2 regions of the Flavobacterium sp. XS2P24 genome follow, and region 1 is predicted to be linked to the other one. Evidence: riboswitches for the same ligand, from Rfam matches in the RefSeq annotation. Region 1 holds a riboswitch; the other holds the start of a gene.
What was found. Region 1 has a riboswitch for S-adenosylmethionine ahead of QLS31_RS08515 (alpha/beta fold hydrolase). Riboswitches for the same ligand answer to the same signal wherever they lie in the genome.

Region 1 (12,152 bases):
CATTAGATGTTTTGGTTTTAGTAAACGAACCAACTTTTCCTGGATGTGTAATGGAAGTAAAACCAATCGGTGTTTTCCACATGGCAGATGATAAAGGACCAGATGAAAAAGTAATCTGTGTACCAGTTTCAGATCCAATCTGGAATTCATTGGAAAACCTTTCAGATATTAATCCACACTTATTAAAAGAGATTGAACATTTCTTTCAAGTGTACAAAGATCTTGAAAACAAACAAGTTGATGTTGAAGGTTGGGGAGATGTAAACGAAGCGTACGCAATTATTAAAGAATGTACGGAGCGTTTTAATCAAATTGAGAATAAACCAGAAGGATTATTCAGTATTAAATAAATAATTACCATAATTTTTATAAAAAAAGCAATACTCTGTTAAGAGTATTGCTTTTTTGTTTATTTTCGTTTTGTTGCATTATTAATATTAACCAAAAACCAAACCAAAATTATGAATACAATAATGATTTATTTGCCAATAGCCATGGCATTTATTGGACTGGCATTTATGTTTACAAAACGAGCATGGGTTTTAAAACAAGATCCGGGTGACGGTAAGATGAAAGAGATTTCAGATTACATTTACGAAGGAGCTTTGGCTTTTCTTAAAGCAGAATATAGGTTATTGACTTTCTTTGTCATTGGAGCAAGTGTTGTTTTGGCCGGAATTTCATTTATCGTTCCTACTACACATATATTAATAGTAGTTGCTTTTATTTTTGGAGCTTTTTTCTCTGCTTTAGCGGGGAATATGGGAATGAAAATAGCAACAAAAACAAATGTTAGAACCACGCAGGCTGCCCGTACAAGTTTACCACAAGCATTAAAAGTTTCTTTTGGCGGTGGAACCGTAATGGGATTAGGAGTTGCAGGCTTAGCCGTTTTAGGGTTGACCACTTTCTTTATTTTCTTCTTTCACTTTTTTATGAATGGAATTTGGACTTCTACTGAAGATATGACTATTGTTTTGGAAACATTAGCTGGGTTTTCTCTTGGAGCAGAATCTATCGCCTTGTTTGCCAGAGTTGGTGGTGGAATTTATACAAAAGCTGCCGATGTTGGTGCTGATTTAGTGGGGAAAGTAGAAGCGGGAATTCCCGAAGATGATCCTCGTAATCCTGCTACAATTGCAGATAATGTAGGGGATAATGTGGGAGATGTTGCCGGAATGGGTGCCGATTTATTTGGTTCTTATGTTGCCACAGTTTTAGCGGCTATGGTTCTTGGGAATTATGTAATCAAAGACATGGGCGGAAATATTCAAGATGCTTTTGGCGGAATAGGACCTATTTTATTACCAATGGCAATCGCCGGTTTTGGAATTTTATTTTCCATCATCGGAACGATGTTAGTAAAAATTACAGATGATAATGCTAAAGAAGCACAGGTTCAAAAAGCATTGAATATAGGAAACTGGGTTTCAATTATTTTAACAGCTATCGCTTGTTTCTTTTTAGTACAATATATGTTGCCGGAAACCATGAAAATGGATTTCTTTGGAGAAGGAACTAAAGAAATTTCGTCAATGCGTGTTTTCTATGCTACAATCGTCGGATTAGTGGTTGGAGCCGTTATCTCATCTGTTACGGAATATTACACAGGATTGGGTACAAAACCAGTTATGGCAATTGTACAAAAATCGTCAACCGGAGCAGGTACAAATGTAATTGCAGGACTGGCTACAGGAATGATTTCTACATTTCCAACCGTTTTATTATTTGCAGCTGCGATTTGGACATCATATGCTTTTGCAGGATTCTATGGCGTGGCTTTGGCTGCTTCGGCGATGATGGCAACAACAGCAATGCAATTAGCAATTGACGCTTTCGGACCAATATCGGATAACGCAGGTGGAATTGCTGAAATGAGTGAGTTACCAAAAGAAGTACGTACCAGAACCGATATTTTGGATTCAGTAGGAAATACAACTGCAGCAACTGGAAAAGGATTTGCAATCGCCTCGGCGGCATTAACGTCATTGGCTTTATTCGCTGCTTATGTAACGTTTACGGGAATTGACGGAATCAATATTTTCAAAGCACCCGTTTTAGCCATGTTATTTGTGGGCGGAATGATACCGGTAGTTTTCTCTGCTTTGGCGATGAATTCTGTTGGAAAAGCTGCTATGGATATGGTGTATGAAGTGCGTCGTCAGTTCAGGGAAATTCCAGGAATTATGGAAGGAACCGGAAAACCGGAATATGCTAAATGTGTCGATATTTCTACTAAAGCCGCTTTGCGCGAAATGATGTTACCGGGAATTTTGACTATTGGTTTCCCAATTGCGATTGTTTTACTAGGGAAATTAGTTTATGCGGATAACAACCAATTAATTGCAGAAATGTTAGGAGGTTATATGGCTGGAGTTACCGTTTCTGGTGTACTTTGGGCTGTTTTTCAAAACAATGCCGGTGGTGCTTGGGACAATGCCAAAAAATCTTTTGAAGCAGGAGTTATGATTAATGGTGAAATGACGTATAAAGGTTCTGATGCGCACAAAGCGGCCGTTACCGGAGATACTGTTGGTGATCCGTTCAAAGATACATCTGGACCATCAATGAATATTTTGATTAAATTGACGTGTTTGATAGGTTTGGTAATTGCCCCAATTTTAGGAAACGGAAGTCATACAATTTCTGATAAAGCAGCGTGTTGCGCTTCGACAGAAATGTGTGCTTCAATGTCTAAAGAAGAATGTCTTGCAAAAGGATGTGACAGTAAAACATGTAAATTCATGAATGCTTCCGGAGTAGCTACCGAAATGGTTTCTAAAGAAGTTTCTATCGAAAAAACAAATGTTGATGGAAAAGTAAAAGCTACTATTAAAACAAGTATCAACGGGAAAGTTACTATTCAAAAATTTGAAGGAACTGACGAAGAAGTGCAAACTAAGATTGATTCTTTAAAATAAGTAAAAGTCTTGTAACTAAAAAATGCCTCGCAATTGTGAGGCATTTTTGTTTATAGGATGGAATGGTTTTAGAATAATCCGTTCAATTCGGCATCGATACGGTTAAAAATATTTCCTAAATCTTCAGGATTGTCAACAAAATTTATGTTGTCAACATCAATAATTAATAATTTTCCTTTGTCGTAGGTTTGAATCCAACCTTCATAACGTTCGTTCAAGCGACTCAAATAATCAATAGAAATTGAGTTTTCGTATTCACGACCACGTTTGTGTATTTGTCCCACTAAATTAGGGATAGAACTTCTTAAATAGATCAATAAATCAGGTGCTTTAACTGTAGATTCCATTAATTCAAAAAGAGAAGAATAATTCTGGAAATCGCGATTGGTCATCAAGCCCATTGCATAAAGGTTAGGAGCAAAAATATGAGCATCTTCATAAATAGTACGGTCCTGAATGATTTTTTTACCGCTTTCGCGAATTTGCATCACCTGACGGAAACGGCTATTCAAGAAATAAATTTGTAAATTAAATGACCAACGTTCCATTTGATGGTAAAAATCATCCAAGTATGGATTGTCAACTACATCTTCAAAATGCGGTTCCCATTTAAAATGTTTCGCTAATAATCGAGTTAAAGTTGTTTTTCCGGAACCTATATTTCCTGCTATTGCTATGTGCATTACGGTATTGTGATTTTATAATTTGTAATTCCTGCGGATGTAAAAATAGATAAAATTTGGTCCTTGTAACAGAATTTTTTAAACGTTTTTTCTGAAATTTCAATTTCAGTTTTTTTGCCTTTTTCTACATCTTCTAAAATCAAAATGGAGTTCTTGGAATAGAGAAACTGGTTTTCGTTAATAATAGTAACAAAATCATAATCAGGAATTATTCCCATACTTATTATTTTTCCAAAAATATCACATACGTACCAGTTGTTTTTATTGTCTATCCAATGAAAGACATTGAAATCCGAAGAATAATTTTTAATGTTTTCTGTAAAAGGAACCGAAATGGTTTTGTAGTTATTACCTAAATAATCATAAAGTCCCAGTTGCTGATTCATAGTGTTGTAAATCCACAATTGATTTTGAGAAGCTATTCCAATTGCTGAAGCTACAATAGGAATCGTATGGTCTGAAAAATTGATTTTTTGAGTTTCATTCAATTGATTGTCCAATACAATAACACTGTTGAAATTTTCGTAAAATAATACGATTTTAAGCGGATTTTGCAAGTCAACTGTAGTGATTTTACCCAAAGAAATATTTTTATATTCTAAAGTATCTCGTTTGCTGATTTTAGAAAAAACATTGTTTTTAATGGTGTAATAAAAGCCAAACGAATCGTATCCTAAAAACGCATCTCCATCAAAACGAATGAAGTCAATTTTAGTTGGAGTCAATTTTTGGTTCTGACTCGATACTACTGAAAAAGAGGCGATAAAGAGTAAAAATACTAATTTCTTCATGAAAGCGAAATTACGATTAAACCATATACAATTATGATTGTCTTATTATTATTTTAACAGAATACTTGTAACAAAAATAGTATTTTTCAGTCTTATTTATTAAAATCCAAAAGTATGTATAAAGTAATTTTCACATTAGTATTAGCAGTCGCATCATTTATGGGACTTCACGCTCAGGAATTTCAAGGAATGGCAGTTTACGAATCGAAAACAAGTACTTCCGATTTTAAAACGCGAATGGAAGGCAATAAGGAGATGACTCCGGATATGCAAAAAATGATAGAGGAAAGAATGAAGAAAATGTTCGAAAAGACGTTTATTCTTAATTTTGATAAATCGGCATCGATATACAAAGAAGAAGAAAAATTAGATACTCCCGGTCAAGGTGGTGGCGGAATGAGAATGATGATGTCTATGACCGGAGGTGGCGGAACGTATTATAAAAACGTAAAAGAGAAATCATATACTGTTGATAAAGAGTTCATGGGGAAAGAGTTTCTTGTAAAAGATTCGTTGCCTAATTTAAAATGGAAAATGGAAGGTGAAACCCGTGTTATTGGTGGTTACAATTGCTTCAAGGCAACTGCTGTGCGTCTTGCAAGTAAAACCGATTTTAGAAATTTCAGACCAAAAAAAGAAGATGCCGCAACTGCAAAACAAGCCGATGCTACTAAGAAAACTAATCTTATGGATGAGTTGGACATGCCGAAAGAAACTATAATTACAGCTTGGTATACGCCGGAAATCCCAGTGAATCAAGGGCCGGAGAACTATTGGGGATTACCAGGTTTGATATTGGAAGTAAATGACGGTAAAACGGTTATTTTATGTTCGAAAGTAGTTTTGAATCCTAAAGTTAAAACCGAAATAAAAGCGTCAACGAAAGGAAAAGTTACTACTCAGAAAGAATTTGACGAAACCGTATTGAAAAAAATGGAAGAGTTCAGAGAGATGAATCAAGGACGTGGCGGAAATGGCGGAATGCGAATGAGAATTGGAGGATAAAAATAAGCCAAATCAGAGTTTAAAATCAATACTATAGATTTCATCCATAATTTCTAAATGAAAAATACAATACTAATTGCCCTCTTTTTTATTACCTCATTTTCCTTTGCACAATCCGTTAAATTAGAAGGCCTCATAACCGATTCAAAAACAGTTGGACTTGAAATGGCCAATGTAATGGCAGTAAATAAAGCCACAAAAGCAATGGATTCTTACGCCATAACAAATGATAAAGGAAAATTTCTTCTTAATCTAAAACCAAATACTGCATATAGCTTAAAAATCAGTTATTTGGGAATGCAGAATAAAGAGTTGGAAATTACCACAACTTCAGAAAACAGCATTAAAAATATTGCCCTTGAAGAAGGCGGAATCGAATTGGATGGAGTTGAAATTGTTCGGGAAATGCCGGTTTCGATAAAAGGAGATACTATTGTTTATAATGCCGATTCCTTTAAATCCGGAACAGAACGAAAACTGGAAGATATTCTCAAAAAATTACCCGGAGTTGAGGTCAACGCTGATGGCGAAATTGAAGTCGAAGGGAAAAAAGTGTCCAAATTAATGGTGGAAGGAAAAGATTTTTTTGATGGTGATACGAAGTTAGGGGTCAAAAATATTCCAGCTGATGCCATTGATAAAATCCAAGTGTTGCGCAACTACAGCGAAATTGGCGCACTAAAAGGAGTGGAGAACAATCAGGATAATGTTGCGATGAATATCAAATTGAAATCAGGAAAGAAAAATTTCTGGTTTGGAGATATGACCGCAGGAATAGGAGTTGCACACGAGGAAAGCCGCTATTTGATAAACCCAAAATTGTTCTATTACAGTCCGAAATACAGCATCAATTTAATTACGAATTTCAATAATATTGGGGAATTGCCGTTGACAGTTCAGGATTATTTTAAATTCACGGGTGGTTTTAGAGGCATGATGCAAAAAGGTGGTTCCAGTTTTAATGTGTCCTCGAATGATCTAGGGATTTCACTTTTAAGGAATAATCGCGCCAAGGAAATTGAGACTAAATTTGGAGCTACAAACTTTTCATACAATGTAAACAAAGCGTGGACTTTAAGCGGTTTTGGGATTCTTTCTTCTTCTGAAACAGATTTAGAAACAAAGTCACAAACGAATATTTTACAGCCTAATTCTTCTGAAATTCTTTCTACAGAGAATCGTCAGGAAACTGCAAGTCAAAAAAGTAATTTGGGATTATTTAAATTGAGTTCCAGTTATAAACCCAGTGCTAGGTTTCAATTTGATTATGATGTTTTAACCAAATTGTCTAAACTAGACGAGAATAATTCACTGTTAAGAGAATCTATTGTCAACAGTAATTCGAATACAGAAAACATCAATACGTTAAAAAAACAAGATCCAATTTCGGTAAATCAAAACCTGAGTTTGTATTATACGCAAAGCGATAAAAATATTTTTGCTTTCGAAATGCAACATTTGTACCAAGAGGAAGATCCTTTTTACAATGCTAATTTACAATCGCAACCGTTTAATTTAGCCGATTATATTGCTGGGCAAAACAGAAATAACATCAACCAAAGTCGTTTTGTGAAAACCAGTAAGATTGACGCTAAATTGGATTATTATTACATGGTTACCCCAAAAAGCAACATCAATGTTACGTTAGGAAATACCTATTCCCATCAAAATTTCAACTCTAATATTTTTCAGATATTGGATAACGAAACAGTCAATAATTTAGATGATATTGCCAATACAAATGATGTAAATTACAATTTTAATGATACGTTTTTAGGATTGCATTATAAGATTTTGAGCGGAAAATTCACGTTTACACCAGGAGTAAGTCTGCATAGTTATAACATGACTAATGGACAATTAGGAACCAGTAACAGTCAAAATTTCTTCAGAGCATTACCTGATTTCTTGGCTATTTACCAAATCAAGAAAGCGGAAACATTAACCTACAATTTTTCGTATATCAATAATTTTACGGACATCAATCAACTTGCTGAAGGATTTGTTTTCTCTAATTACAACAGTTTGACTAAAGGAAACCGACTTTTGGAAAACGCTACCGCACAAGTGCATTCCTTGCGCTACTTTAAATACAACATGTTTAATTTTGAAAATATTACTGCTTTTGCCACGTATTCGAAAAGAGTCGATGCGATAAAAACCAGAGCAGTTTTCAACGGAGTTAATCAAACGTCATCTCCTTTTAATTCTGATTTTGCTGATGAAACTTTGTCAGGAAATGGTTCGTACGGCCGTTCTTTTTTGAAGAATTACAAAGCATCTTTAGGAGCTAATTTGAATTGGTCAAAATTCAATAACATTCAGAATAATGTGTTGTCAACAAACGAGAGTTTTACCCAAAGCTATACTTTGAAAGCGTCAACAAATTACAAGAATATGCCTAATTTAGAGTTGGGATATAATATTGTAACTAACGATTATAATAATACTACTTTTTACACCGAAAAACCTTTTGCGAGACTGGATTATTTCTTTTTAAAGAGTTTCTCTTTCGTTGCTGAATATGAGTTTTATCATTATTATAACAATACGAAAACGGTCAATAATGAATATGATTTCTTGAGCGCCAGTTTGATTTATCAAAAGAAAGGCAGCAAGTTAGAATATAAAGTAAGCGGAACTAATTTATTGAACACAACCTCATTAAATGACGATAATTTCAGCCAGTTTGCCACCAGAACTTCGCAATATACTGTTCAGCCACGCTATGTAATTTTCTCTTTAAAGTATAATTTGTAGGAGCTATTCCTGCTGTACATTTCAATCTTTCTTCAGCAAAGGATTTCTATTTCCTCCCGAGACTTCGGGAAGGGCTAAAAAAAAACCCGCAATCCAATTGAATTGCGGGTTTTAGATATAATTTTTTTAGATGATTACAATCCAAAAGCAGTTTTAACTTGGTCAACAAAATCTAATTTTTCCCAAGTAAACAATTCAACAGTAACTGTTTTTTCGTTTCCACCTGGAGCAGAAAAAGTTTTAGTAACCGTTTCTGGAGTACGTCCCATGTGCCCGTAAGCAGCAGTTTCGCTATAGATTGGGTTTCTTAATTTTAAACGTTGCTCGATAAAGTAAGGACGCATATCAAAAATAGCTTCTACTTTTTTAGCAATTTCACCATTGGTCAAATTCACTTTTGAAGTACCATAAGTATCAATAAAAATACCCATTGGTTTAGCCACACCAATTGCGTAAGAAACCTGTACTAAAATCTCGTCAGCAACACCAGCTGCAACTAAGTTTTTAGCGATATGACGTGTAGCATAAGCAGCACTTCTGTCTACTTTACTTGGGTCTTTTCCAGAGAATGCACCACCACCGTGAGCACCTTTTCCACCGTAAGTATCCACAATAATTTTTCTTCCTGTCAATCCAGTATCTCCGTGTGGTCCTCCAATTACGAATTTCCCAGTTGGATTAATATGGTATTGGATTGCATCATTGAATAAATGAGCATGTGTTGGATTTTTTGCAATAATCCTTGGAATCAATATTTCAACAATGTCTTTTTTGATTTTTGCAAGCATTGTAGCTTCTTCGTCAAAATCATCATGTTGTGTTGAGATTACAATAGCATCAATACGAGTTGGCTTATTGTCATCGCTGTATTCTAAAGTTACTTGAGATTTAGCATCCGGACGCAAATAAGTAATTTCGTTATTTTCACGTCTTAAAATAGCCAATTCTTGCAATAATTTATGAGATAAATCAAGTGCCAATGGCATGTAATTTTCCGTTTCATTAGTAGCATAACCAAACATCATTCCTTGGTCACCAGCACCTTGCTCTTCAGGATTTTTTCTGTCAACACCTTGATTAATGTCAGCAGATTGTTCGTGAATAGCAGAAAGAATTCCACAAGAATTAGCTTCAAACATGTATTCGCTTTTTGTGTAACCAATTTTCTTGATTACATCACGAGCGATTTGTTGCACGTCTAAATATGTATTTGATTTTACTTCACCAGCCAAAATTACCTGGCCAGTAGTTACTAAAGTTTCGCAAGCTACTTTTGAGTCAGCATCAAATGCCAAAAAATTATCAATTAATGCATCCGAAATTTGATCTGCAATTTTGTCTGGATGTCCTTCGCTTACAGATTCTGACGTAAATAAATAGGCCATAATAATTATTATTTTAAAATTAAGCGAGAAAAAATAATTGCTGAAAAGGACTAAAGAAGAGTTTCTGCTTTAGCATTTTTTCTACTGAAAAATTTTCAGTATCCATAATGAATTGATTTCATTATGAAGAGGTTGCAATCAGTTCAAATTTTTCCTCTTGTATTCGGGTGCAAATGTATGAAACCATTTTGAATTGCAAATTAATCTTAACTTTTTTTTGCTTATAAATCTTTTCATCTACTTATATAAATACAAAACGGAATCTTTGGTTCATTTTTCTTTGTATTTTTTTTAAAACTTATTTGGAAAATTCAGAAATAGTTAGCATATTTGTTACAACAAAAAAAAAACATGAAATTTAATGTGTGTAATATGTCAAAAGCCATTCAGGAAAAGTCCTGTGGGTCGTGTATTGCTTAAATTTAAATTAAAATTTATATAGCAAAAGCCTCCCAAGAAAATGGGAGGCTTTTTTTTTGAACTCTATTTAGCTGAAAATAAAACAATATTAATCATAGAATGAATAACCTGAAAATCCATAATACAAATAATTTTAAAGTCAAAAATATGATTTGCGCCAATGCCATTATGTGCGTTCGTGTCTGTTGATTCCAAAAGTATAAGTTATAACACAACTTAAAAAACCCTTTTGGATACGCATCTAAAAGGGTTTTTTTATTCAGATTAGTTAATAAGCATAGAGAATTTCAGAATTCAAAAATAATTTAAAACAAAACTAACATCATAAATTAAAAGATTATGAGCACATCAAAACATTTTCCAAAGACATTTCAGTTACTAAAAAGCTTTAGTTTCAGAACCAAAACAAAAAAGGAAATCGATTCAAAAAATGAATTGACTAATCCAAGATTTGAAATTTCAAAAAATGATCCTTTGGCACAAAAAATAGTGCCGAGTTCATTGCTGTTTCAAATGTATTCAAAAGAAAATGAAGAACTTTTTATTTAAAAAAGTGATGGTTGTTTTAGCTTTTGAATCTTTGATGGTAAATCTCAAATTATGATTTCGACGAAAGATAAAACCCTAATGTGGTGTTTTCTCTTTCGTCGGGATAATAATTATGCGTGCGATTTTTTCAAGTCAATTTGCAATAAATCAATTAGAACCAATTTGATAAAAATTTGGTTGTTTAAAAAAATAGTGGTTAATTTGTGCCTTTAAGTTCAAAAACGTATTGAAATGTTATAAAGAAAGGCAGAGGGATTAGACCCGATGAAGCCTTAGCAACCCTTCGATTTATCGAAGAAGGTGCTGCATTCTACCTTTATTCTGTCCCGAAGCCTCGGGATATTTCAAATCTAAAGGAAAGATAACACAAAGAATTCTTCTAGTTCACTTCTAGCTTTCTTTCTAATATTTCCAGACACAAATCAAAAATCATAAAAGATTTGAAATTGGAAAATAAACCAACATCTATTACCGTACAAAATTTTACCACCGAAAGTGGGGCTTTTTACCCTGCCTTAAACTTAAGTTTTCAAGTTTTTGGACCGGCTTTACATACCGCTCCAATCGTTTTGGTAAATCATGCATTGACCGGAAATTCCCAAGTTGTGGGAGACAAAGGTTGGTGGAATGATTTAATTGGTGCACACAAAACCATCGATACTAATACATATACAATACTGGCTTTTAATGTTCCGGGAAATGGTTTTGATGATGCCGTTATTGAAAATTATTCGGATTTTACTACCAGAGATATAGCCAGAATTTTTATTGAAGGCATTCATTTTCTTAAAATCAAACAGCTTTATGCTATTATTGGTGGTTCTGTTGGCGGAGGAATTGCTTGGGAATTGGTTGCTTTAGAACCAAAAATCACACAACATTTAATTCCTATTGCAACCGATTGGAAATCGACAGATTGGTTAATTGCCAATTGTTTTTTGCAGGAGCAAATTCTAAAGAATTCTTCAAAACCTATTGAAGATGCTCGAATTCATGCGATGCTTTGCTACCGAACTCCAGAATCTTTTACTGCAAAATTCCAGAGAACTACTAATGAGGAATTAGCCATTTTCAATGTAGAAAGCTGGCTGGATCATCATGGTAAAAAACTTCAAAAACGTTTTCAAATTTCGTCTTATAAAATGATGAATCAATTATTGAAGACGATAGATATTACTAGAAATAGCTCTTCATTCGAAGAAATAACGTCAAAAATTGAAGCTGATATTCATATCATCGGAATCAATTCAGACTTGTTTTTTACTGCAAATGAAAATAAAGCAACTTACAAGAAATTAAAAAAATATAAAAATAATGTCACCTATCAGGAAATAGTTTCCATTCACGGACACGACGCTTTTTTGATAGAATACAAACAATTACACAATTTGCTTCAGGATATATTCTAAGCCAAAAAAACACAACACAATGAAAATATTAAAATTTGGAGGTAAATCTTTATCGAATGGCGACGGAATAAATAAAGTAGTTGCAATTATTACCGACAAAGTAAATCAAGGAGAAGAAATTGCAATTGTAGTATCGGCACGTGGAAATGCTACAGATGAATTAGAAGAAATTTTAGGTATTGCTTCTAAAAACGGAGATTACAAACCGCTTTTTGAGAACTTTAAAAAA
Region 2 (12,152 bases), on a different contig from region 1:
TCGTAAATAAAAAGCCTTCTTTACCAGCAGAAACTGCACTGTGGACATTCATTCCAAATCCTAAACCAACTACCGAAAACTGCAACAGATAATTAGTGGCTTTATGATTCAATTCTAAAAAAGGATGTCCAAAAAGATTGGCTACAATCAATCCTAAGACTAAAGCAATTGGTGGAGAAACAAAAATGGTAGTGCAAAACAATAGCAATGCAAAGAAAATGAGTTGCTGCAATGTGGCATTTACTTTAAAAAAAATAAAAGACTCTTTTTGAATAAGTTTTTGATGCGTTTCCAATGTAAAGTTGTTGAATTATTACAGTACAAAGGTGGATAGATAAATCTATTTATACCAATCGCAAATTATAATCTCCTATAACTTTAAATTATAATGATTCGAAATGTTCTGGATAAACAAATCGGATAACGAATCCGTTTTTCCTTGTAACGTAATAACGTAAAAGAAACGTTCTATAATAAGATCTTTAATATCTAATATAGCCAATTCATTGTTTTGAAGTTCTTTTTCTATGGCATGAATCGATATAAAAGCCACACAATCAGAGTTCATCAAATAGGATTTTATGCTTTCGGTACTTCCTAATTGCATTTCGATTTTTAATTCTGATAATTTAATTTCAAATGGTTTTAACGCATGTTCAATAACTTCAAGTGTTCCTGAACCTTGTTCCCGCATCAAAAAATACATTTTTTTAAGATCTTCCTGAGTCACTTCATCACGACTTACTAACGGATTGGAACTCTTACAGACTAAAACCAATTCGTCTTTTAGAAACTCCGTATATTTAATAGACTTATTTTTTGATTGTCCTTCAACAATTCCTATTTCGATTTCCTGTTTTAATAAAGCATTTTCTATTTGTTCCGTATTTCCATTTAGTAAACTTACTTTTACATCTTGTAATTTTTGATGAAAACGAGCTAAAAGTGGCGGAATTATATACTGAGAAATGGTCGTACTGGCTCCCAATCGTAACAATCCGGAACGTTGATTTATCAGCGTACTCATATCAAAATCTATTTCACGGTATATTTCAAAAATGTTTTTGGTATGCTTCAGTAAGACTTCACCTGCAGCTGTCAGTGAAATTTTAGAACCGTTTCTGTCAAAAAGTTTAATTTTATATTGTTCCTCTAATTCCTGAATATGCTTTGAAATCGCAGGTTGCGTAATAAACAATTCAGTTGCAGCTTTTGTGAAACTCAACCGATTAGCAACGGTATAGAATACTTTTAGTCTAAAATCCATGATGTTTAATTGTATTTTATTACAGTAATCCGTTGTATTTTCGAACAAACCATTCGGTTGCCAACAAAATTGAAATCAAAACCAGTAACCAAATCCAATCAATCAAAGGTGTTTTGGTAACAATATTCTTTTGTATCGCCTTATATTCCTCATTTTCCAAAAGCGCTTTAATCAACACATCTACTTGGTCCGGAAAATACGCTTTCCCTTGTGTTTGCGTAGCTAATTGTGTCAATTTCTCCACATCTGGATTGACAAATTGCTTTTCGATATCAAAATCAAGAATTTCAAAACTACTGGAATACGTCGTTTTAGAATTCAATTCTTTTACCGTAAACGCGTAAGGTCCCGCTTTAAGCCCGTCAAGATTGACTTTATAGGAATTATTTCCTTTTAATAAATCGTAATTTTTTGTTTGTTTCGTTTTGGTATTCGTTACCGCAATTGTCAAACGTGCTTTTTCATCAAACTCATAATTCTTATTGAAATATTGCGCGGTTATTTCAATCGCTTCACCGGAATTATAGAAACTTTCATGTTCTACCACTAATGATTTTTTAGAATTATTAGAAGCCAAAAATTGAATAATCTTATCCATGAAAACATCATATTTTTCAAATGATTGATTGTTGACATGTGTTTGCAAACGCCATTTCCAGCTGTTTTCTCCCAAAAGATAAGCGGCTCGCCTGCCTTGATTTTCTGTGAAAGCCAGCAAAGGTGAATTGGTGTCTATTACTCTAATTTTTGATGAAAGCAAAACTGACACCGCACCTTTTGTAGTTACGGTTCCAAAAGCATTTTGCAAAGGCGGTAAATTTTCAAACCCAATATTATCAACCGCAAACAAATTAAACTGCGCATTAAAAACCGACAAATAATCTTCTTTTTGTCCGCTCATTTTAAAGTTCAAATTATCCTGTTGTTGATTCAGAAAATTAAAATCGGTGTTGTTACCAGTAATGATAAACGTATTGATTCCAGCACCTTTATTACTCTCAAAAATGTTTTTAAATTCGGCTGTTGGCTGGTATAAAATAAAAACATTAAAATCTTGTAACGTCTTAATATCATTAGGTTTAACGATAGTTACTTTACGTTGTACATTTGATTCAATGGCTCTTTTTAGTGCGCCTAAATCAGGATGAATTATAGCTGATACTATAGCAATATTTGTTTTTTGGTCTATAACTTCAACCGCAAAATTCTTAGTGTTATTGTACGTGTTTTTTTCTTTTTCTTTAGATGAAATAGTAGCTTTAAAAATCTGTAATCCTATTTTATCAGCTGGTAAAAGTACGCTTACAGTTGCCGTTTTTTTGGAAGGAGAAAAGGCAATCGATTGTTTGCTAAATACCGAATTTCCTTGTAAAATAATAAAATCGGCCGTTATGCTTTTAGTTCCTGAATACTGTAAAAAAGCTTCTACAGGAAATTTATTCTTATGAAAAGCATATTTATTAACATTCAGTTGATTGATTTTAAAATCTAAGAAAGTAGTTGTATCGCCTACAATTACAGGATATATTTTATTTGCAGTATCAAAACTAAATACATAATCATTTCCCGAAGTCTGGTTTCCATCCGTAATTAAAACTGTTGGATAGATTGCATTTTTATAAATGCTTTTTAGATTTTTGGTAACAACATCAATATTAGTTTGAGTTCCTTTAAAATCAAATGTTTCAGTCGGTTCAAAATCATCTGAAAACTGATACGATTGCACATCGAATTTCTCTTGTAAATCTGAGTTTGATTGTATTTTTTTATACAATTCCAATGCTTTTTCATTGGCATTCAAAAAAGAAATAGAACTCGAATTATCAACAATTATCGGCAAAGGGGTTTTTACCGTTTCCAGCGTATTTTTTGTTAGTATTGGATTAATCAATAATAATAAAATTCCAAAAATGGATGAAAAACGCAAAAAAGCCAAAAACCAACCGACTTTCGATTTGTTTTTGGCTTTGTAGATATATTGAAAAAATGACAAACCGCCAGCTATTAATAAAGAAAGTAGTAATAATAGTAAAGTGTTTGTTGTCATATTTTAGTAGTGTTCAGTCATCAGTATTCAGCAACTGAGCACTGATGACTGATCACTATTTTTTTTAGGTAAGCATTCCTCCACAAACATTCATAACCTGTCCAGTTACATACGCACTCATATCAGACGCGAAGAAAAGACATGCATTAGCAACGTCCTCAGTCGTTCCGCCACGTTTCAACGGGATTCCGTCTCTCCATCCTTTTACCACATCTTCGTTTAATTTTGCCGTCATTTCTGTTTCGATGAATCCAGGAGCAATTACATTACAACGAATATTACGTGATCCTAATTCCAACGCCACTGATTTAGAAAAACCAATAACTCCCGCTTTTGAAGCAGCATAATTAGTTTGTCCAGCATTTCCTTTCACACCTACAACTGAACTCATATTGATTATAGAACCAGAACGTTGTTTCAAGAAAGTACGTTGAATTGCTTTGGTCATATTAAAAACTGATTTCAAATTGACATCCATCACTTTGTCAAAATCTTCTTCGGACATACGCATCAAAAGGTTGTCTTTAGTAATCCCAGCGTTATTAATTAAAATATCAACCGTTCCAAATTCAGCCAAAACTGCATCTACAAAAGTTTGCGCTTCATTAAAATCGGCTGCGTTAGATTGATATCCTTTAGCTTTAATTCCTAAAGCGTTCAATTCTTTTTCAAGAGCCAAAGCTGATTCCACTGACGAACTGTATGTAAATGCAACATTTGCACCATGTTTTGCAAAAACTTCTGCAATTCCTTTTCCAATTCCGCGGCTTGCACCTGTAATTATGGCAACTTTTCCTTCTAGTAATTTCATATTCAAAAATTAGTTTAAATTTTATTTGAAGCTAATCCTGCTATCCGCTTCAATCTTTTATGAACACTAACGTTCACATAAAAGGATTTTCACTACTATCAGGGCTATCTTACACCCGTCAAATATATAATAATTCCCTTTTTAAAAAAAATTCAAAAGCAATTACAGTCAAAAATTCAATTCTTAAATTTTAAAGAATCGCTTTGTCCATTTGTCCCAAAACGAAATATAAATAGCCACCAATGTGAAAATCAGTAAAAATAAATGGTACCAAGCATTACTAATTAAGTCAAAGAAATCTAATTTTCCATTAGCGTAGCTCAATATAAGCAATACTTGAGCGCCATACGGTAAAACTCCTTGAATTATACACGAAAAAATATCCAGAATTGCAGCCGTTTTTCTAGGATTCAATCCATATTCATCATTAATTTCTTTGGCAATAGGCCCTGTAATTACAATAGAAACCGTGTTGTTCGCTATTGCTAAATTAGCAAAACCCACTAAAGCACCAATTCCCGCTTGAGCTGATTTTTTACTTTTAATTCTTTTTTTAATTTGAACTAATAAATACGTTATTCCACCCGCTTTATCTACCATAGCTGCTAAACCTCCAGTAAGCATTGACAATAAGAAAATATCAGTCATACTGGTAAAGCCTTCATATATCTTTTGAGTGAACTCCATTAACGTAAACGAACCACTAAAATAACCTATGATTCCTGCCAATAAAGTTCCAATAAGCAATGTTGAAAATACATTAACACCTACTACCGCCAATACTATTACTAATACATAAGGTACAATTGCAATCCAGGAAAAATCATTTTTTGCAATGGCAACAGTCACAATATCCGAGTTTAAACCAAGATAAAAGAAAACCATAATAGTCAAAATTGCAGCAGGAAAGGCAATAAATAAGTTAATCTTAAACTTGTCCTTTAGATCACATCCCAATGACTGCGTTGCTGCGATAGTAGTATCAGAAATCATCGAAAGATTATCACCTAACATAGAGCCACCTAATAAAGCGCCTGAAATTAAAGGTAATGAAGCACCGCTTTTATCAGCTAAAGCGACAGCTATCGGGCCAATAGCTACAATTGCACCCACTGATGTTCCTGTAGCAGTTGATAAAAAAGAAGCAATCAAGAAAATTCCTAAAGGAAAATAAGCAACATCAATAGTATTTATTCCAAGATTCACGACAGCATCAACTCCACCCATCGCTTTACTTACTACTGCGAAGGCTCCTGCTAGCAAATAAATTAAACACATGGTCATGATTTTACTTTCACCACATCCTGCAATCAATGTAGCAACTTTTTCATCAGTAGTGGATTTGAAAAGTAAAAAGGCTGCTATGATACCAACTACAACTGCCACTGGCGATGGAAAAGCATAAAAATCATTCAGAACAATTCCTGCTCCTAAAAAAGTAAAAATAAAAACCAATAAAGGAATCAAGGCAAAGGCATTTCCTTTTTCTTTTGAAAATAAAGTCATAAAAATAATTTAAAATTAAAAATTATGACGAAAAACAAAGCTAAATATGGGAATGTAGACAACATTTTTTCCAAAGGATTTGGCTTATCGTTTTAGCACCTTGCTTGTTGTTGCAGGTTGCTATCCTATTGAAGGATTCGTGATAACGGATGCAAAAGTAATTAATTATTTATGAAATTAGCCTAATTTTATTCCAAAAAAAGATAATTCAAAAAAAAGCGCCACATGAAAATGTAGCGCGATTATAATTAAGATGTTGAAAGGCAAACTTTAAATAATTAAAAAGCTACATTCCATTTTGGCAGTCTTCCATTTTCGTCAAGGAAGTTTTGTAAAACTTGTCCCTCTACAAATGTTGGAATCACTTTTGTCTTATCGTTGAATGTCTCATACCAAACCACTTCAAGTGTGCTAATATCTTCGATTTTCATTTGTGCAGGCCAAGAATATTTTCTTCCAGTTTTAGCAAATTGGTGTCCTTCAACAATTTTGTCTTTTAAACCACCATTTTTAATTTTCAAAGTTCCGTTATTTTGAACAGTTCCAGTAGAACCAACCATAATTAACTCTTTTTCATCTCCTACTGAATACACTAAAAATACTCCAGATCCTTCTGATGCATTGCAAACTTCTGCTAAACTATCTTCTGTAGTAAATGAAAACTGATTGCTAACTTTGAATTTTTTTAACTCTTTGTACATATTATTTTATTTTTATTTGAACTGGCTTCGACAAAAAAATACCCCACAAAATCGTGAGGTCCATTAGAAACCATTCGTTTATGTTTGTTTTTATTAGGATTACATCTTAAAAACAGATGCCTTTAATAAAGTGCAAAGATATTTCTTTAATTCATATTTATAATAAAAAAGCCCCACAAATTGTGAGGCTTTTAAAATATTTAATTAGAGTTTAGATTAACCTAAAACTTCTTTTACTTTTTTACCAATTTCAGCTGGAGAATCTACCACGTGAATTCCACATTCTCTCATGATTTGTTTTTTAGCTTCAGCAGTATCGTCAGATCCACCAACGATAGCACCTGCATGTCCCATTGTACGTCCTGGAGGAGCAGTAACTCCTGCAATGAAACCAACTACTGGCTTACGGTTACCATCCGCTTTGATCCAATGAGCAGCATCAGCTTCTAATTGTCCACCAATTTCACCTATCATTACGATACATTCTGTTTCTGGGTCATTCATCAATAATTCAACTGCTTCTTTTGTAGTTGTTCCAATGATTGGGTCTCCACCTATACCAATTGCAGTAGTGATTCCTAATCCTTGTTTTACTACTTGGTCAGCTGCTTCGTAGGTTAATGTTCCAGATTTAGAAACAATACCAACAGTTCCTTTTTTGAAAACAAAACCTGGCATAATACCAACTTTAGCTTCACCCGGAGTGATTACACCTGGACAGTTTGGACCTATTAATCTAGAATTTCTTTCTTTAACATAACTATTTGCTTTTATCATGTCAGCAACAGGAATTCCTTCAGTAATTGCAATAATTACTTTAATTCCAGCATCTGCAGCTTCCATAATTGCATCTGCAGCAAAAGCCGGCGGAACAAAAATGATAGTTGTATCAGCTCCTGCTTGTTCTACAGCATCTTTTACAGTATTGAAAACTGGTCTGTCTAAGTGAGTAGTTCCCCCTTTTCCTGGAGTTACACCACCAACAACGTTAGTACCGTACTCAATCATTTGAGAAGCATGGAAAGTTCCTTCGCTTCCTGTAAAACCTTGAACAATTATTTTGGAATCTTTATTAACTAAAACACTCATGATATATTTTTTATGTAGTTTTTAAAATTGTTATGCAAAAGTATAAAATAGTAATCAGTAATCAGTATTCAGTATTCAGTTTTTTGACACTAAATTATGATAATTGACTCATTTGATACCCTCGAAATAGTTTATTGTCTTTTATTTGCCAAATAACCATAAAATGCGCCAATAACATTTCTTCTCTTGGATTCTCAATCGTTTTCACAAAATGAGAATAACGCACCGAAATGGTATCATTTTCACTTACAATATGACTAATTCTAACCTTTGAACGAACGTAAGCTTTACTCAAATCATTAGACAGACTCAATAAAGAATTATAATCCAATTGAACTAATCCCTTACTGCTGTACCATTCAACAATAACTTCAGGATGCAAAAAATCTTTTATGACTTCGTTGTCAATTAGCGCATCTGATTTGTAAAACTTCTGAATGATTTCTTTAGCAGACATATTACTTTAGTTTATTAAGAATTTCTGGTATCTTCTTGATATTAGCCAGTTGTTTCAATTTTTCTCTTGATTCTTCTATTGGTGTACCAAAATAAGACTTTCCTCCTTCAACTGATTTTGTAACTCCGGTTTGACCAAGAATGACAGCCTTTGCTCCTATTGTGATCCCGCTTGTAGTTCCTACTTGTCCCCAAATAGTAACTTCGTCTTCAATAATGACACAACCCGCAATTCCGGTTTGTGAAGCAATTAAACAATTTTTTCCAATAACGGTATCATGGCCAACATGTACTTGATTGTCAATTTTTGTGCCTTCGCCAATAGTTGTATCGCCAGTCACACCTTTGTCAATTGTACAAAGCGCTCCTATTCCCACATTATCTTTGATAACTACTCTTCCACAGGAAAGTAATTGATCATATCCTTCAGGACGTTTTTTATAATAAAACGCATCAGCACCAAGAACGGTTCCAGCATGAATCATTACATTATCGCCTATTACGGTATAATCATAAATGGAAACATTAGAATGAATCAAACAATTCTTTCCAATAACAACATGATTCCCAATAAACGTATTAGGTTGTATTACAGTATCTTCACCTATTGAAGCTGAAGCAGCTATTGAAACATTCGAAAACTGAAAAGGCTTGAAATAGTTTGTTAATTTATTAAAATCTCTAAAAGGATCTTCAGAAATCAACAATGCTTTTCCATCTGGACAAGCTACATTTTTATTGATTAAAACAACAGTCGCTGCAGAGTTTAATGCCTTGTCATAATACTTAGGATGATCCACAAAAACAATATCTCCAGATTCAACAACATGTATTTCATTCATTCCAGTCACTGGAAAATCTTTATCACCAACATATTCACAGCCGATGATATTTGCAATTGCTTCTAAAGAGTAAACTTTTTGGAATTTCATTTATTTAGTATTCAGTGTTCAGCAATCAGTGTCCAGTATATCTGATTACTGAACACTGATTACTGTAAACTATTCTTTAACTCGTTCCATGTAAGAACCTGATGCAGTATCAATTTTAATTTTATCTCCTTCATTAATAAACAAAGGGACATTTACAGATGCGCCAGTTTCAACAGTTGCTGATTTTGTTGCATTTGTAGCAGTATTTCCTTTAATTCCTGGCTCAGCGTATGTCACTTCAAGAATAACTGAAGCTGGCATATCTACTGAAAGCGGTAAATCAGTCTCAGTATTGATGCTTACCATTACATTTTCTCCTTCTTTCAATAAATCTGGTGAATCTAAAATGTTTTTGTTTAAAGTAATTTGTTCGAAAGTCTCTGTATTCATAAAATGAAATTGATCACCTTCTGGGTACAAAAATTGAAATTTATGGTTTTCTACTCTAACTTCTTCAATTTTATGACCTGCAGAAAAAGTGTTGTCCAAAACTTTCCCGTTAGTTAAACTTCTAAGTTTTGTTCTAACAAAAGCAGGACCTTTTCCTGGTTTTACGTGAAGAAATTCAATGATTTTGTAAATATCGTTGTTGTATTTAATACACAATCCGTTTTTAATATCTGATGTAGATGCCATTATTTTTTTATTTTTATTACTATTTTTATTTTTTGGTAACTAAAAACTACTTTTTTTAGTAGTTTCCAGAATATCCTTTCATTACTCCTCTTGAAGAATTTCGAATAAAATCAATGATTTCATCTCTTTCCGGTGTCGCTTCCATCTCTGCTTCAATAATACCCAAAGCTTGAGTTGTATTGTAATTTTTTTGATATAGAATTCTATAAATATCTTGAATCTCTCTGATTTTTTCAGTTGTAAAACCGCGTCTTCTCAATCCAACAGAGTTAATTCCAACATACGACAATGGCTCTTTTGCTGCTTTTGTATAAGGAGGAACATCTTTTCTTACCAGAGATCCACCTGATATCATGGCATGATCACCAATTTGAATAAATTGATGTATTGCTGCCAATCCACCGATAACCGCAAATTTACCTACGGTAACGTGACCTGCCAAAGCTACTCCATTTACAATAATTGCATTATCGCCAATATGACAATCGTGGGCAATATGCGCAGTTGCCATTACCAAACAATTATTCCCTAAAGTAGTTTGTCCGGATGCAATTGTTCCTCTATTGATAGTTACACATTCTCTGATGGTACAATTGTCTCCAATTATTGCTAAAGAATCTTCTCCACCAAATTTTAAATCCTGTGGAACTGCCGAAATAACTGCACCAGGGAATATATTACAATTTTTTCCAATTCTTGCGCCTTCCATTATGGTAACATTCGAACCAATCCAAGTTCCGTCCCCAATAACTACATTATTGTGAATGGTTGTAAATGGTTCAATGACAACATTTTTGGCGATTTTGGCGCCTGGATGAACATAGGCTAGTGGTTGATTCATATTCTTTGTTTAATCGTTTAACTGTTTAATCGATTAACCGAATACACGATTAACCAAATCAACAAAAAAATTACTGTTTCTTAGCAATTTGTGCCATTAATTCTGCTTCAGCAACTAGTTTTCCATTTGCGTAAGCGTTTGCTTGCATGTGACAAATCCCTCTTCTAATAGGTGTAATTAAATCACACTTAAAAATTAAGGTATCACCAGGCAATACTTTATGTTTGAATTTAACATTATCTATTTTCATAAAATAAGTCAAATAATTTTCAGGATCCGGAACAGTGCTTAAAACTAAAATTCCACCCGTTTGTGCCATTGCTTCAACAATTAAAACACCTGGCATAACTGGAGCTTCAGGAAAATGTCCAACAAAGAAATTCTCATTCATGGTAACATTTTTCATACCGACAACATGAGATTCAGACATTTCAATAATTCTGTCAATCAATAAAAACGGTGGTCTATGTGGTAGAACAGCCATAATTTTATGAATGTCCATTAATGGTTCTTGATGCAAATCATAAACAGGAACATAATTTCTTTGTTCGATTTTTATGATTTTTGCCATTTTTTTGGCAAACTGTGTATTTACAAAATGTCCTGGTTTATTAGCAATTACTTTACCTTGAATTCTTGTTCCAATTAAAGCTAAATCACCTACTACATCAAGTAATTTGTGTCTTGCCGCTTCATTTGGATAATGCAAAGTAAGATTGTCTAAAATTCCATTTGGTTTAACTGTAATTTCGTCTTTTCCAAAAGCAACTTTTAAATTTTCCATTGTAGCTGCCGATATTTCTTTATCTACGTATACAATAGCATTATTTAAATCGCCACCTTTTATTAAACCATTTTCTAACAATGATTCTAATTCATGCAAAAAACTAAATGTTCTAGACTCCGATATTTCCGTTTTAAAATCTGAGATGCTTTTCATTGTAGCATTTTGAGTACCCAGTATTTTAGTACCAAAATCTACCATTGCAGTAACTGAATAATGATCGTTTGGCATTACCAATATTTCACTACCAGAAGCTTCATCTGTAAAAGAAATTACTTCTTTTACTACGTATACATTTCTTTTAGCGTTTTGTTCTTCAATTTCTGCTTTTTCAAGCGCTTCAACAAAATATTTTGAAGAACCATCCATAATAGGAAGTTCAGAGGCATTCAATTCAATGATTACATTATCTAAATCACAACCAATTAGTGCTGCTAAAACATGTTCAGGTGTCTGAATTTTTACGCCTAATTTTTCTAAATTGGTTCCTCTTTGCGTGTTTACAACATAATTAGCATCTGCTTCAATAATAGGTTGTCCTTCCAGATCTACTCGAACAAAAGTAAAACCATTATTTACTGGAGCAGGTTTAAAAGTCATTTTTACTTCTTTTCCTGTGTGTAATCCAACTCCAGTTAGCGAAATTTCTGTTTTGATGGTCTTCTGTTTAACCATTGTTTCCATTTTTTTGGTTTAATATTTGTTTTTTTAATTCTTCTATTTCTGCAACAATTTTAGGTAAATTCTTGAAATGAACATATGATTTACTAAAATCATTGTATCCAAATGTAGGGCTTCCTTGCAAGATTTCATCATCTTTTATATTACGTCCCACACCTGATTGCGCTTGGATTCGAACATTATTACCAATGGTTAAATGCCCCGAGATTCCAACTTGTCCGCCAATCATACCACTTTTTCCAATTTTTGTAGAACCTGCAACTCCTGTTTGAGCAGCAATTACGGTGTTTTCACCAATTTCTACATTATGGGCAATCTGAATTTGATTGTCAAGCTTTACTCCTTTTCTAATAATTGTTGACCCCATTGTAGCTCTGTCTATTGTAGTACATGAGCCTATA

Region 2: linked by a shared signal. The riboswitch ahead of QLS31_RS03995 (Na+/H+ antiporter NhaC family protein) and the one ahead of QLS31_RS08515 (alpha/beta fold hydrolase) in region 1 are both predicted to bind S-adenosylmethionine.

What each region holds. Positions count from the first base shown of each region.
Region 1 covers NZ_JASCRU010000009.1:54,355-66,506, reverse strand. Annotated here, with positions in the region: gene QLS31_RS08555 (inorganic diphosphatase) at 1-350, shown strand, start outside; gene QLS31_RS08550 (sodium-translocating pyrophosphatase) at 462-2,921, shown strand; gene QLS31_RS08545 (deoxynucleoside kinase) at 2,990-3,604, opposite strand; gene QLS31_RS08540 (hypothetical protein) at 3,604-4,395, opposite strand; gene QLS31_RS08535 (GLPGLI family protein) at 4,510-5,400, shown strand; gene QLS31_RS08530 (carboxypeptidase-like regulatory domain-containing protein) at 5,458-8,160, shown strand; gene metK (methionine adenosyltransferase) at 8,295-9,545, opposite strand; gene QLS31_RS08520 (hypothetical protein) at 10,305-10,514, shown strand; SAM riboswitch class I at 10,746-10,882, shown strand; gene QLS31_RS08515 (alpha/beta fold hydrolase) at 10,961-11,923, shown strand; gene thrA (bifunctional aspartate kinase/homoserine dehydrogenase I) at 11,943-12,152, shown strand, end outside.
Region 2 covers NZ_JASCRU010000003.1:185,262-197,413, forward strand. Annotated here, with positions in the region: gene QLS31_RS03975 (putative sulfate exporter family transporter) at 1-295, opposite strand, end outside; gene QLS31_RS03980 (LysR family transcriptional regulator) at 371-1,267, opposite strand; gene QLS31_RS03985 (hypothetical protein) at 1,287-3,314, opposite strand; gene fabG (3-oxoacyl-[acyl-carrier-protein] reductase) at 3,379-4,125, opposite strand; gene QLS31_RS03995 (Na+/H+ antiporter NhaC family protein) at 4,309-5,631, opposite strand; SAM-I-IV-variant riboswitch at 5,686-5,782, opposite strand; gene QLS31_RS04000 (hypothetical protein) at 5,910-6,332, opposite strand; gene sucD (succinate--CoA ligase subunit alpha) at 6,549-7,421, opposite strand; gene QLS31_RS04010 (nuclear transport factor 2 family protein) at 7,516-7,878, opposite strand; gene QLS31_RS04015 (UDP-3-O-(3-hydroxymyristoyl)glucosamine N-acyltransferase) at 7,880-8,809, opposite strand; gene efp (elongation factor P) at 8,879-9,445, opposite strand; gene lpxA (acyl-ACP--UDP-N-acetylglucosamine O-acyltransferase) at 9,501-10,286, opposite strand; gene QLS31_RS04030 (bifunctional UDP-3-O-[3-hydroxymyristoyl] N-acetylglucosamine deacetylase/3-hydroxyacyl-ACP dehydratase) at 10,357-11,745, opposite strand; gene lpxD (UDP-3-O-(3-hydroxymyristoyl)glucosamine N-acyltransferase) at 11,738-12,152, opposite strand, start outside.